DNA from 3 places in the Priestia sp. YIM B13489 genome. Region 1 is predicted to be linked to each of the others. Evidence: riboswitches for the same ligand, from Rfam matches in the RefSeq annotation. Region 1 holds a riboswitch; each other region holds the start of a gene.
What was found. Region 1 has a riboswitch for ZMP and ZTP ahead of ACFX4W_RS12735 (phosphoglycerate dehydrogenase). Riboswitches for the same ligand answer to the same signal wherever they lie in the genome.

Region 1 (5,009 bases):
GGTTAAAGAAGATATTACGCGTTATTTGCAAGCTAAATCGAGAGGGGCAGAAGATCGTATTAAGCTTTTTCGACTAGCGTGGGATTTAACTATGAGTCCGTTTGGCACAAGGGAAACACTGTACGAACGTTTTTTCTTTGGGGAGCCTGTACAGTTAACCAGTTATCTGTACTTATCTTACGATAAAGAGCGCTATGTACAGAGAGTAACCGATTTTTTGAAAAGTTAACGGAGGAAACGAATCTCCGCTGGGTATGATAGTTTAGTTACCAAAACAGCGGAGATGCTTATTGAATAAATTTTAAAAATCTGCAATAATTTTCAAGGAATCATTTCTGTGAAAATACTAAGGAATACTATAAAGATAGGATGTTACAATGAATCAATTAATCTATTTTGGTTTAGAACAAGCAAAATCTTGTGTTTTTCCTGTTATCATTTTTCTTACGTTGGCTATGACAAAAATAATTGAAGTACCGTTTATTTCTAGATATGACCTTATTTTATTAGTCTGTCTAGGAACTCAAGTTTTAATGGTGATGTTTAAACGAGAAACGCTTGATGAAGTAAAAGTCATCGCAGTATTTCATTTAATTGGACTAGCGTTAGAACTCTACAAAGTTCATATGGGCTCATGGAGCTATCCAGAAAAAGCTTTCACTAAAGTCTGGGGAGTTCCACTGTACAGCGGATTTATGTATGCTAGTGTAGCTAGCTACATGTGCCAAGTGTGGAGAAGGCTTGAATTAAAGCTTACGAATTGGCCTTCTACGTGGATTGTCAGTATACTAAGTATGGCTATTTACCTTAATTTTTTCACGCATCATTTTATTTACGACTTCCGCTGGTTTTTAAAACTTTTTACTTTACTTATTTTTTATCGAACTTTTGTATATTTTACGGTTAACAAACGTACATATCGCATGCCTTTAGTATTGTCTTTTGTACTGATTGGCTTTTTCATTTGGATCGCTGAAAATATCGCAACATTTTTCGGGGCATGGCAGTATCCAGATCAACAGCAGCAGTGGACAATGGTTCATATAAGTAAAATTAGCTCTTGGCTTCTTCTTGTGATTGTTAGTTTCTTGATTGTTGCTTTACTAAAGCATTTAAAAGAAAATCAAAACCAATTTAAACAAAGGGAGAAATCAAAAGAAACAAATGAAATATAGAAACATAGAAACATAACTATGTACATACACGCTATTAATATGAAGTGCAGAATCTTTGGAGGCCTATATGCAAGAATATATTTTTTACCTTCCCTATTTTAAATCAGCGGGAAAGACCGTAGCAGTTACAAATGAAAATGGAGAAAACGTCGGACAGCTTAAGAGAATGCATAAAAATATGTGGACGAAAAGTATTGATTTTTTAACTCGTGATGGACTTCCAGTGTTAGATTCTATTTCTTGGTTTCCTATCTTTTCCTGCGGCTTAAAGGTACATTTACAAGTTCAATGGGAAGGAAGAACGGTGTTTATTGATCACGTGAAAAAACACCGGTGGGTGATAAAAGAAAATGGAAAAACAGTGGGGCATCTATTAGGTAAAGGACTAATTAAAAACGGAGGAGCACAAGAAATTAGATGGGGAAATAACGTCTACATGTTAAGCAGTCATGAAGCTATAGAGGAAGCGTGTATTTTTAATCAAAAAAGAGAAAAAGTCGCAGAGTTTAAATCAGACCTTTTTCATTTTAAAGAAGGCAAACACTCAATAAGAGTAACAGAAGAACTGCCCGTACCCATTTTTATCGCTTCTTACTATATAACTACTTTTATTATGCCATACATATAATCAGGCGCAGAATGATTCTGCGCCTGATTTTTATATCATGATTTTACAAATATCATTTGTGAATTTAACGGGATCACTAATAGATAAGCCTTCAATTAGAAGAGCTTGGTTATATAATAAATTTGTATAAAGGTCTAATTTCCCTTTATCATTTTCAAATGCATCTTTTAAAGAAGCGAATACATCATGATTTACGTTAATTTCTAACACTTTTTCTGCTTTTACATGCTGATTGTCAGGCATAGCACTTAAAATTTTCTCCATTTCAATCGTTACTTCACCATCAGCTGATAAGCAAACGGGATGTGTTTTTAAACGTTTAGACGCGCGCACATCTCCTATTTTTCCCCCCAAAGCTTTTTTCATATAGTCAAATAGCTCTTTATTTTCTCTTTCCTCAGACTCATTGAGCTGTTCTTCTTCTGCTTCAATCCCTAAGTCACTGCTTGAAACAGATTTAAATTCTTTTTCTTCGTACGTCATTAACATTTTAATCGCAAATTCATCGATATCTTCTGTAAAATATAGAATTTCGTAACCTTTATCTGCAACCAATTCTGCTTGAGGAAGCTTTTCAATTCGGTCGTACGATTCGCCTGATGCATAATAGATATACCTTTGATCCTCAGGCATGCGCGATACATATTCGTCTAGTGTTACGAGCTTTTTCTCTGTAGAAGAATAGAATAAAAGCAGGTCTTTTAATACGTCTTTGTTGCTGCCAAAGTCACTGTAAACACCGTACTTCAGCTGGCGGCCAAATGATTCATAAAACTTCTCGTACTTTTCACGTTCGTTTTTAAGTAAGCTTTTTAATTCATTTTTGATTTTCTTGCCGATGTTTTTGGCAATCAGCTGAAGCTGTCGGTCTTGCTGCAAAATTTCACGTGAAATATTAAGAGATAAATCTTCAGAATCTACCATACCTTTTACAAAGCTAAAGTAATCTGGAAGAAGATCTGCACATTTATTCATAATTAAGACGCCGTTTGAATACAGTTCAAGCCCTTTTTCAAATTCTTTTGAGTAGTAATCAAACGGACTATTTTCTGGAATAAATAAAATGGCATTGTAGCGAATCGTTCCATCCACATTAATATGAAGGTGAGTGAGCGGTTTATCAAATCCGTAGCGCTTTTCTGAATAAAACTGCTCATAGTCTTCTGAAGTCAATTCATTTTTATTTTTCTTCCAGATCGGTACGATACTGTTGATAACTTGCTCTTCTGTATAATCTTCTAGCTCGTTATCAGAACCTTCTTTAGGACGTTTTTCCGTTATGTCCATTTTAATCGGGTAGCGGATAAAGTCTGAATACTTTTTAATAATCTCTTTTAAACGATAATCTTCTAGATACTCATCATATGTTTCATCTTCTGTATTTTCTTTAATTTTTAAAATAATTTGAGTCCCAACCGTTTCTTTTTCGCAAGGTTCGATTGTATAGCCATCAGCACCAGTAGATTCCCATTTATAGGCTTCATCGCTGCCTAACGCTTTACTAATCACGGTCACGACATCTGCCACCATGAACGCTGCGTAAAACCCAACGCCGAATTGGCCGATAATCGTGTGCCCGTCCTTTGTTTCATTTTCGTTTTTAAACGCAAGGGAACCGCTTCGCGCAATTGTGCCCAAGCTGCTTTCAAGCTCTTCTTGCGTCATGCCAATTCCAGTATCCGTAATGGTTAAGGTACGGTTAGTTTTATCTGGTGTTACTTTTATGTAATAGCTTTCTTTGTTAAAACGCAAGGAGTCGTCTGTTAAGGCTTTGTAATAAATTTTATCGATTGCATCACTTGAATTTGATAGAAGTTCTCTCAAAAATACTTCTTTTTGAGAATAGATGGAATTAATCATCATCTCTAATAATCGCTTTGATTCAGCTTTGAATTCTTTTTTTGACATAAGAAATTCTCCTTTCCAAATAGGGCTTATAAAACAATTAGCACTTGAGTGGATAGAGTGCTAATCACTCTTCTTATTTAACATGTATTAGGGTATTTGTCAATATATTAGGAGATTCGCTAAAGAGATTAAAAATTAGACTGAAAAAAGCAAACTTTTAAAAAAAGGTTGAACGTTCTGAAAGAGTTTGCTAGAATATACTTAATTTCAAAGACTATATGTGACTGGCGAAACGCGGATAACCGTGAGGAAGCATATAGTGACGTAGCCGTTCGCCTGGGCAGAGGTAAGGGATTAATACATATCTCTTACCTCTTTCTGTTTAGGGGGAGAGGATATAGAAGTTATCACATATGTAGGCTAAAAAACCAGACTTTTTAAAAAATTAAAAATGAAGTTCCTTTATCCAAAGGTAAAAACATGTAAAACTACGATGATAATCAGAGGAGAGTACAAAATGAGCACATTAACATTAAAAAAAGTACAAACAATCAAAACATTAAACAACATTGCACAAAAAGGTCTAAATGTTTTTAATCAAGAAGGTTATCAAATTGACAACGACAGCGAAAGTCCAGATGCGATTGTCGTGCGTAGCTTTAACATGCACAGCATGGCATTTGACCAAAATTTAAAAGCTATTGCACGAGCTGGAGCAGGGGTTAATAATATACCGGTGGACGCTTGCACGGAGCAAGGTATCGTTGTATTTAATACGCCAGGAGCTAATGCAAACGCAGTAAAAGAAATGGTTTTAACTACAATTATGGCTTCTTCTCGTAACTTATTTGCTGGAGTTGAATGGACAAAAGGATTGGATGGCCAAGGTGATCAAATTCCTAAGTTAGTTGAAGCAGGTAAAAAACAGTTTGTTGGGAAAGAAATCAAAGGTAAAACGTTAGGCGTTATTGGTTTAGGTGCAATTGGTGCTCTTGTAGCAAACGATGCGCTTGATTTAGATATGGACGTAATTGGTTTTGATCCATTCATTTCTGTTAATACAGCTTGGAATTTGTCTCGCAACGTACAGCGTGCAATGTCTCTAGAAGAACTATTTGCAGCATCTGACTATATTACGGTTCACGTTCCATTAACGGACGATACAAAAGGTGTTTTCAATAAAGAAACGTTTAGCATCATGAAACCTGATGTTCATATTTTGAACTTCTCACGCGGTGAGCTTGTAAACGAAGAAGATATGAAAGCTGCTCTTGAAAGTGGAAAAGTTGGAAGATACATTACAGATTTCCCAAATCAAAATGTCTTGAACATGAAAAATGTTGTGCCAATTCCTCATC
Region 2 (5,009 bases), 1.3 Mb from region 1:
GCTCGTAATTTGGCCTCTCATCGTTCTGGTGTTAGTCGTCATGAATTACTATGGTATGGATCTTCACTAACACGAAAAGACATCGCAGAAAAAATTCAATATTTGGAGCTAGATGCAATTGACTGGCGTAAAAGAGCTATAGAAGATACAGCTAAATTTAAAGAAATGATGAAAGAATTAGATAAGCCTCTTCCACAAGTAAAAGAGACAACCCTTACACATGCAGTAGAAGAATATACAGGGATATTTGAGCATCCTGCATATGGGAAAATGGAAGTGTATAAACAAAACGATACGTTATATTTAAAGTGGGAATCAGTTAATATAGAGATGAAACATCATCATTACAATGTATACACGACAAAGTGGAATCTTTCTCATACGGAAATGACTGTGTTAATTGCCTATGAGATGGACGTAGAAGGCGAATTATCACAGTTTAAATTGCATTTACCACCAATGTTGAGTACAAAGCCGATTGTATTTAGTAGACTCACAGATAGGATTTCATAAAATTAAACATAAAACTTACCACTTAAAATAATGAAAAAAGTATTAGACGAGACGCACCTTCTCGCTTAATACTTTTTTCATTATTTTATTTATATATCTCACTAAATGGTGATGTTCAACATACCTTTTCAGAATTTTTTCTTGGAAGATCGGTAACATATTCTGTTTACATAAAACAGCTTATAAGAATTTATCTGTACATACGTAAAAGCCATTTAAGACTTATCTTAAATGGCTTTTACAATGTTTATGTTATTTCATTTACTCATCAATAATTATGGTATCAGCGTTTATATCCTCGAAACAAAGATTTACTGTTCTTTGTTTCGCTCTGGTTCTATGTATTGTTCCAGCTGGTATAAGTAACGTATCATTCGGTTTTAACACGGCTGTATCCCTATCTTTAAAATCAATTAAAAGTTCTCCCTCCAAAACCATAAAAAGCTCATCTGAATTAGAATGATAGTGCCATTTGTATTCGCCTGAAAATACAGCTATACGAAGACAGTGATTATTAATATTCGATACAGGAAAATTCAAGTGTTGATCTTTAATATCTTTTGTAATTTCTTGAAGATTAATCTTTTCCAGCTCTAATTTCTCTAGCATTACAATTCCCCTTTATATGTTATCTATAATAAATTCAATTTAATTTCCCCATGTAAACTAAACCATTTGAACGATTTCCATTCATAGTTGTATATTCTACTTTCTTGTATTCTAAGGTTTCAAATTGATCTACCCATTCTTTCACACGTTCTTCGCTATGATGACGTAAAATGGCCCCATCTGGTAATTCAAAAACCCCGTATGTATGATACTTAGTGAGTGCCTTTTCATAACGTAATTTATTTCTTTCATCACTATTCAGTAGAAAGTCGTTGATGTAAATAATACCTCCTGGCTTTAGTACCCGTTTAATCTCATTTAAAATAGCGTTTTGTTCCTCACTTTTATGAACACATGTTAAAACTGCAAAAAGTAAGACAGCATCCAAAGAATCATTAGAAAAAGGAAGCTTCCCACTTTGAATAACTTGAAAATCGATTTCTGAGTTATGAGACTTAGCTCTTTTAATCATTTCTTCTGAAAAGTCTACACCATGTAAATTGTTATAATCGTAACTTCTTAATTCCAATAAAGTCCGTCCATACCCACAACCATAATCTAATATGGCAGCATTGTGATTAACATGTGTTAGGAATAATTCAGGTTGAAAAGGCGTAGTAAATTCTTTTTTATTAGCTACTTCATTCCAATATTCATCTTGTTTGATCATCTTTATGAAACAACTCCCTATTGATCTATCAACTTTTATTGCATCATAGCATGTAAAAACATAAAATAATGTGAGATATCTCATATTTTTATAATAGTAGGAGAAAAAATGAAATTTTTAAACGAGCCTATGCAAAGTTACTATATCGAGAAATACTCTATTCAATCACTTTTTTCCTTTCCAATTACTCCATTTATTCAGGTCTGCGAATTTGAACGTGGTGAATTTATCTATAAGGAAGGCTCCTATCCTCAATATATTTATTATCTTGTTGAAGGTAAGGCAAAACTCTATGTTACACACGAAAATGGGAAAGTGTCCTTGATTAATTTTTTACAAGCTCCAACATTTATGGGGGAAGTGGAACTATTAAATTCACAAAGATATTCTAAAGCTATACAAACTGTCACTAAAACCATTTGTTTAGCTATTCCTATTAACACCTGTAAAAATAAGCTCTTAACAGATGTAACATTTCTCAGATATTTATGCAGTTTTTTAAGTGAGAAAGCAACTAAAATTTCAGCAAAGTATACACAAAATCAGGCCTATCCACTCGAGAACCGTCTTGCTGCTTTTATAATGTTGTCGGCTGATGATAACTTTTATAAAGAAAAACATACTGAAGTATGCGAATACTTGGGTGTATCATATCGCCATCTACTCCATGTACTAGCCCAGCTATGTAAATCAAAGACTATTGAAAAGCAGTCGCGAGGTTACATTATTAGGGACAAAGAACGTTTGAAAAAATTAGCTGAATTAAATTAAAGACACTCATAATAACCTCGTTTCATAAGAAAGATGACTATATGTAAATGATATAAAATGTAGTTGCCATAATCGCATGTATCGAAAACATTCTAGAAGAGCCAATCCCTTTATAAGTCTTGGCTCTTTTGGGCTAATCATATTTAATTCATAGCTCAATGATGGAATACACGTATACCTGAATGTGCCATGATCATCCCATATTCATTTGCTGCCTGTGTAACTTGTTCATCTCGTAAAGAATTTCCTGTTTGAACCACATATTTAACGCCACTTTGAGCCGCACGATCGATATTATCACGGAAAGGTAGAAAAGCGTCGGATGCATAGGAAACGCCTTTTAATCTTTTTAGCCATTCTCGTTTTTCACTCTTACTTAGCCTAGCAGGGACCTCCTCAAAACATTGTTTCCAGTGCTCATTTTCTACCTCAGTAATATCATCATTCAGCCATCCATCAATTGCATTATTAACTTCTACACGAGAAATGCCTTCTCTGAACTTCATGTTAAGGGCTCTTGGATGTTGTCTTAGCCACCATTTATCAGCTTTTTCAGCAGCCAACCTCGTACAATGAATACGGGACTGCTGTCCAGCACCAATTCCAATTGTTTGGCCATCTAATGCGAAACAAATGGAGTTTGATTGTGTATATTTTAATGTAATAAGAGCAACAAGAAGGTCTCTCTTTGCATGATCAGGGATATCACATTGAGTCGTAACAATCTGATTGAAAACTTCTTTCCCAATCTGTACATCATTTCTTTGTTGTTCTAGAGTAATGCCAAATATCGTTCTTTTTTCAATTAGATCAGGCACATAATTTGGATCAATCTCTAAAATTAGATATTTTCCTTTCTTTTTCTGTTTCAAAATCTCTAGTGCTTCTTGAGTGTAGCTTGGTGAAACAATCATATCAGAAACCTCTGTTTTGAGGAGGTTAGCTACAGTTATATCCACTTCATCACTAAAAGCAGCACAATCTCCAAATGAAGACATCCTATCTGTCCCACGCGCTCTTGCATAAGCAATCGCTAATGGAGACAGGTCTAGGCCTTTAACAAAATAGGATTCAGTAAGTGTCTCATTTAGTGGAGAGTACACAGCTGCACCTGCTGGACTTACGTGTTTAAAGGATGCAGCTGCAGGTTGATCAGTAGCCTGTCGAAGCTCCTGAACCAGTTGAAAAGCGTTTAATGCATCTAGAAAGTTAATATAACTCGCTTCTCCATTTAAGATTTTAATAGGCGTGTTTTTAGCATTCCGAACTTTAGCTTTACTTTGATTTGGGTTCATTCCGTACCGTAAACCAATCTCTTTCATGTAAAAAATCCCCTTTCTAAATAAAAAAAGTATTTGAACTCATGTTCAAATACTTTGCCCAGGCGTACGGCCGTTATCTATGTGCTTCCTCATGGTTCTCCATGTTTACGCCAGTAACACATAGTCTGTTTTATAAGAAAATTTTACATAATAACAGTAATTTTAACAATACATTTAGCCGAATTTTTCTTTTTTAGTTGTATATGATATACAGATCTAGTTTACATAATACAGCTTTCCGGGACACATGAAGAAGGAAACCCTTTGGCGTAGAAGGATTTTACCTTTTTAAGTCCAAGTAAGATAGTAATAGTAACTTATAAAGCAATTGAAGGATGCAGAAATGGAGGGAAGTAAAGTTGCCTAACAGCGAGTATCCATACTATTTTATAAAGGTAGGTAAATTATATTACGTATATCATTCGTATAAGAACGTAAAAAGGAAAGAGGTATCCAGTTACGAATTTACTAATGAGGAATCATTAGCATTTCCCATTGATGAAGAGTCTGCTAAACAAGTGGCAGATGAATGTGGAGGTCATATTGTAATGAAGAATGCTACGTTTAATGATTATATCAGCCAAGGAGAAAGATGGAGTAATTTTATAGATAGAAAAAAGAAGAACATATGGAGAATCTATATCATTAATTGAATGATAAAACCTTTTAACTACTATTTATTTTGAAGAAAAACACACAATTTGTCGTCACTAAGTATAAATAATGAAACTATTAATTTTTATAAAATGTTTTAGTATTTACTTATATGCTAAAGTTAGTTTTATGTAGGTTATAAATATCTTAAATAAGTTACATCTCTAATCAACACATCAGATTAAACTAAAAATGCTGAGTGATTTAACAATTTCTATTATAATTCTTCCATGCAACCTTTATTTCTAACCTTATCATATTGAAATATCTTCCCTCGTCAAAAAATGTAATATATTACTAATGAAAACAATAAAAAGCATATTGTACACTTAATGGGTATGTAAGTAATATTTTATGGAGGTTTTAAATTGAAAGCTACTGGCATCGTTAGGAAACTAGACAACCTGGGAAGAGTAGTCTTACCCATCGAATTAAGAAGAACATTAAATATTAAAAAGAACGACCCTGTT
Region 3 (5,009 bases), 3.4 Mb from region 1:
CAAAGATTGAATAGTAAAACATTGGAAATGGAACTTCCGTATATTCCTATAAATAATAAAAAAAAAGCAACAGTATGGGGAATACTATTTGGCATCATATCTGTATCCATACTAGGGGTTTTAAGCTATAAACTTGCGTTTATCATCGTATTGGGAACCGCATGTATACTTGACATAAAATTATTGAAGAAAATTGATTATTTATTGCTTATTACTTTTATATGCTTTTTTATATTTATAGGAAACATATCGGAATTAAAGGTAGTACAGACATTTGCCAACGAAAATCTCAAAAGTCCCACATCTATCTTTTTCAGTTCCATAATTTTAAGCCAACTGATAAGCAATGTACCAGCTGCGATCTTTTTATCAAAATTCTCCGTGAATTGGCAGCCTTTATTAGTAGGTGTGAATTTAGGTGGACTTGGCACGATTGTGGCTTCCCTCGCAAGTGTAATTTCATTTAAACTTTTTATTAAGAGAGATCCACAAAAAAGTAAAATGTACCTTATAAGGTTTAGCTTTTATAACTTTTCGATTTTAGCTCTTTTAACTCTTGTTTATTATTTTACGATGAAAAATCAACATTTCTTTTAATACAAAGTAATTGGTTTAAACAACTTTGGGGTTCTACCAATATAAAAAAACCAATTTCTCAAATTTTAATACTGAGAAATTGGTTTTTTATTATGAGATTTTAATTTGATATAATAGTATTTTTAATTTTTTTCCACATAACTCAATAGGGGGATACAACGAAATGAGTAAAAAAACGGCTTTGTTGCTTATAGATGTCCAAAACATCATGTTTTCTTATGAAGGTGGATCTTTATGGAATGAACAGCAAGTGCTTCAAAATATTACTTATCTAAGGGAAAAAGCTCACCAATCTAATGTACCAATTATCTATATCCAGCATACAGACCCTAGTTATAATAGTATGCTTAGTGAAGGAAAAGTCACATGGGAAATCCATCGTGATGTTAGCCCCTTACCAACAGACATAGTTATTCAAAAATCTTCTTGAGACGCATTTTATCAAACAACTCTACATAAAAAACTTCAGGAACTTGAAATTGGAAGATTAGTCATTGCAGGGATGCAAACTGAATTTTGTTTAGATACTACTTGTAGAAGAGCATATAGCTTAGGTTATAAAGAGAATATCTTAGTAAAAGATGCTCATAGCACATTTGATACGGCTGTGCTTTCAGCTTCAAAAATAGTAGAACATCATAATAATATTCTAGGCGGCAGATTCGTTACATTAAAAGAAGTAAAGAAAATTATATTTTAATCTAATAAATAACTTTTCAAAGGAAAAAACAGCCTTTCAAAGGCTGTTTTTTGTTCCTGGAACGCACATTATGGTAACTAATTTCGTATAGGATATACATCTAGTCCTCCTTTATTTGTTAAAATTAAAGAAAAGGGGGGAGGGACCATATGATCATATCTGCAATGGTTGCTGTAGGAAAAGAAAATGTAATTGGGAAGGATAATGATATTCCCTGGAGACTCCCAAATGATTGGAAATATCTAAGAAAAGTTACTATGGGGCATTCAATTATTTTAGGTAGGAAGAATTATGAATCCATCGGAAAACCTCTGGAGGGACGTAAAAATATTATAATGACCACAAATGAAAATTATAAAGCTCCAGGTTGTTATATAGCTCATTCAGTTGAACAAGCTCTTTCCATGTGCGAAGGGGAAGAAGTATTTATCCTTGGAGGAGAGGAAATTTATCGACAATTCCAACCCTACACTCATAAATTGTACATAACTAAAATCAATCATTATTTCAAAGGTGATCGCTTCTTTCCAGAGTTTGATTTTTCTCTATGGAAAGAGTTATCGGTTGAAAAAGGTATTGAAGATGAAAGAAATCATTATGAACATTACTTTCATGTATATGAAAAAATCAACTAATTAAGTTAAGATACCAATAAATACCTTTTATGTAAATTAGATTAGTATATAATATATAATTTAAAAAGAAAAATTTAGATAAAAGTATTGTTAAAATTACTTTTATTATGTAAAATTTACCTATAAAACAGACTATGTGTTACTGGCGTAAACATGGAGGACCATGAGGAAGCACATAGATAACGGCCGTACGCCTGGGCAAAGTATTTGAACATGAGTTCAAATACTTTTTTTATTTAGAAAGGAGATTTTTAAATGAAAGAGATTGGTTTACGGTACGGAATGAATCCAAATCAAGGTAAAGCTAAAGTTTACAATGCAGAAAACACACCTATTAAAATCTTAAACGGAGAAGCTAGTTATATTAACTTTCTAGATGCATTAAATGCTTTTCAATTGGTTCGAGAGCTTCGGCAAGCCACTAGTCAACCTGCAGCAGCATCTTTTAAACATGTAAGTCCAGCAGGTGCAGCTGTGTACTCTCCACTAAATAAGACACTTACTGAATCCTATTTTGTTGAAGGCTTAGACCTGTCTCCTTTAGCGATCGCTTATGCAAGAGCGCGTGGAACAGATAGGATGTCTTCGTTTGGAGATTGTGCTGCTTTTAGTGATGTAGTAGATATAACTGTAGCTAATCTCCTCAAAACAGAGGTTTCTGATATGATTGTTGCACCAAGCTACACTCAAGAAGCATTAGAGATTTTGAAACAGAAAAAGAAAGGAAAATATCTAATTTTAGAGATTGACCCAAACTATGTGCCTGATCCAATTGAAAAAAGAACGGTATTTGGAATTACTCTAGAACAAGAAAGAAATGATGTACAGATTGGGCAGGAAGTTTTTAATCATATTGTTACGACTCAACATGATATTCCTCATAATGCAAAGAGAGACCTACTTGTTGCTCTTATTACATTGAAATATACACAATCCAACTCTATTTGCTTCGCTTTAGATTGCCAAACGATTGGAATTGGTGCTGGACAACAGTCCCGTATTCATTGTACAAGGTTGGCAGCTGAAAAAGCTGATAAATGGTGGTTAAGACAACATCCAAGGGCCCTTAACATGAAGTTCAGAGAAGGCATTTCTCGTGTAGAAGTGAATAATGCAATTGATGGATGGTTGAATGATGATATTACTGAGGTAGAAAACGAACAATGGAAAAGGTGTTTTGAAGAGGTCCCTGCTAGGCTAAGTAAGAGTGAAAAACAAGAATGGCTAAAAAGATTAAAAGACGTTTCTTATGCATCCGATGCTTTTTTACCGTTCCGTGATAATATAGATCGTGCAGCTCAAAGTGGCGTTAAGTATGTGGTTCAAACAGGGAATTCTTTACGAGATGAACAAGTTACACAGGCAGCAAATGAATATGGAATGATTATGGCTCATTCAGGTATTCGTGTGTTTCATCATTAAAGCTATAAATAGATTGTTAAAAATCCATTTAAATTAATTCATTATTTATATCTAACTTAATAATAAAGGGGAATAAACTTCATGTTAAATGTACGTATAGCAACCGTAGAAGATGCTGATGCAATTGTTGCAATAAAGCAAGAAATTGTTATAACGAACGATTTTCTTCTTCGATTACCTGAAGAAGTACAAGAAACAGCAGAAGAATATCAAAAAAAGATACAAATAAGACAAGAAAATGGTGGTTTAACATTAATTGTAGAATTTAATAATCAAGTTGTTGGATTTCTTTCTTTTCACAGGCCTTCCTATATGCGTTTGCATCATACTGGATCGTTTGGCATTTGCGTGAAGCAAGAGTTCTCAAACAAGGGAGTTGGAACAACGTTACTCTCTTATTTAATAGAATGGTCAAAAGAACAAAAAGGGTTGGAAAAAATAAATTTAGATGTATTTTCAAACAATAAAAGAGCTATTCATTTGTATAAAAAGTTAGGATTTAAAGAAGAAGGAAAGCAAATAAATCAAATTAGGCTTAAAGATGGCTCCTACGCTGATATTATTTTCATGGCATTATCTATATAAATCTTTGTCCTAGAAAAAGAGATCAGTATTACTGATCTCTTTTTACATTCTATTTTTTATACCTTGAGAATTAGTAATTGGACAGAAAAATTTTATTTTTAAGACTTTGTTAAATAGTATCATTGTTTTTTAGATGTGAACTACGGGAACGTTCGATTTGAATGTATCCGTTCCTATTCTATTAAAGCCCCCTATAAAGGAATAATTGTAAAGCTAACGAAGGTTTTTTAAAAGCTGCGTTTCCCTGCCCAAGCTCCTTGCATTTTACTTAGGAATACAATTTGCCCAATATGATATGCATCGTGCAATGCTAAACTCTTCAGTTCAAGCACTAATGATCTTTCTCCAGGGATCTGTCTATACAAATCTTCATGTTCTGATTTTGCTAGTATTTTTTCAAGCTCACGGTGAACATAAAAGTATTCTTGCTTTGTTTCCTTCCAATTTTGAAACGTCTCAGTTGGTAATCGAAATGTAGATTCATTATCTTCTGCCTGTGGTTCATTCGCTGTTTCACCAAGAAATCGCATGAGAAGTCTCTTTTCATAGAAAAGTAAATGACAAACTAATTCCCAAATGGAATTCATTCCCCCATCAACTGGTTTCCAAATAGCCTGTTCAAAAGTAATATCCTTTAGCACCTTTTCAAGTGGTGGAAACCAGTCTTCTTTATCTAAGCAGCTTGCCCATTGTTGTAACAAAAGTGTCTTTACATCCATTTTCTATTCCCTCCATTTCTGCATCCTTCAATCGCTTTATAAGTCACTATTACTATCTTACTTGGACCTAAAAAGGTAAAATCCTTCTAAAAAAGCCACTCTTTTAGAGTGAATTAAATGATTAGAATATTATTAATGTCTCCTTTCAAGATTAACCTTAGGTTCACCAAACCACTTTATAATGGCGAAAAAGCCTTTAAGATAATATACTCTTAAAGGCTTTTTTGTGCGATAACGCTGATTATGTAAATTCACTTCTAATAAAAAAGAAGCCGTTGTGGATATAGACAAAGGCTTCTCATATTCATAGACACAATGAGAAATACTCTAGCTAGTTAAACTTGATAGATG

Region 2: it holds a riboswitch for ZMP and ZTP, as region 1 does, so the genes downstream of both, ACFX4W_RS05920 (phosphoribosylaminoimidazolecarboxamide formyltransferase) here and ACFX4W_RS12735 (phosphoglycerate dehydrogenase) in region 1, are expected to answer to the same signal.
Region 3: it holds a riboswitch for ZMP and ZTP, as region 1 does, so the genes downstream of both, ACFX4W_RS30435 (phosphoribosylaminoimidazolecarboxamide formyltransferase) here and ACFX4W_RS12735 (phosphoglycerate dehydrogenase) in region 1, are expected to answer to the same signal.

Annotation. Positions count from the first base shown of each region.
Region 1 covers NZ_JBHZOQ010000053.1:1,343,395-1,348,403, forward strand. The annotation lists gene hpaB (4-hydroxyphenylacetate 3-monooxygenase, oxygenase component) at 1-229, shown strand, start outside; gene ACFX4W_RS12720 (DUF817 domain-containing protein) at 378-1,175, shown strand; gene ACFX4W_RS12725 (tubby C-terminal domain-like protein) at 1,243-1,803, shown strand; gene htpG (molecular chaperone HtpG) at 1,834-3,711, opposite strand; ZMP/ZTP riboswitch at 3,922-4,000, shown strand; gene ACFX4W_RS12735 (phosphoglycerate dehydrogenase) at 4,169-5,009, shown strand, end outside.
Region 2 covers NZ_JBHZOQ010000053.1:37,406-42,414, forward strand. The annotation lists gene ACFX4W_RS05900 (serine hydrolase) at 1-513, shown strand, start outside; gene ACFX4W_RS05905 (cupin domain-containing protein) at 775-1,104, opposite strand; gene ACFX4W_RS05910 (class I SAM-dependent methyltransferase) at 1,157-1,792, opposite strand; gene yeiL (transcriptional regulator YeiL) at 1,901-2,563, shown strand; gene ACFX4W_RS05920 (phosphoribosylaminoimidazolecarboxamide formyltransferase) at 2,719-3,885, opposite strand; ZMP/ZTP riboswitch at 3,935-4,013, opposite strand; gene ACFX4W_RS05925 (hypothetical protein) at 4,245-4,538, shown strand; partial or broken gene ACFX4W_RS05930 (AbrB/MazE/SpoVT family DNA-binding domain-containing protein) at 4,908-5,009, shown strand, end outside.
Region 3 covers NZ_JBHZOQ010000053.1:4,786,989-4,791,997, reverse strand. The annotation lists gene ACFX4W_RS30450 (SLC13 family permease) at 1-597, shown strand, start outside; partial or broken gene ACFX4W_RS30445 (cysteine hydrolase family protein) at 761-1,297, shown strand; gene ACFX4W_RS30440 (dihydrofolate reductase) at 1,447-1,932, shown strand; ZMP/ZTP riboswitch at 2,061-2,139, shown strand; gene ACFX4W_RS30435 (phosphoribosylaminoimidazolecarboxamide formyltransferase) at 2,188-3,354, shown strand; gene ACFX4W_RS30430 (GNAT family N-acetyltransferase) at 3,436-3,939, shown strand; gene ACFX4W_RS30425 (DinB family protein) at 4,167-4,658, opposite strand; gene ACFX4W_RS30420 (NADPH-dependent FMN reductase) at 4,990-5,009, opposite strand, start outside.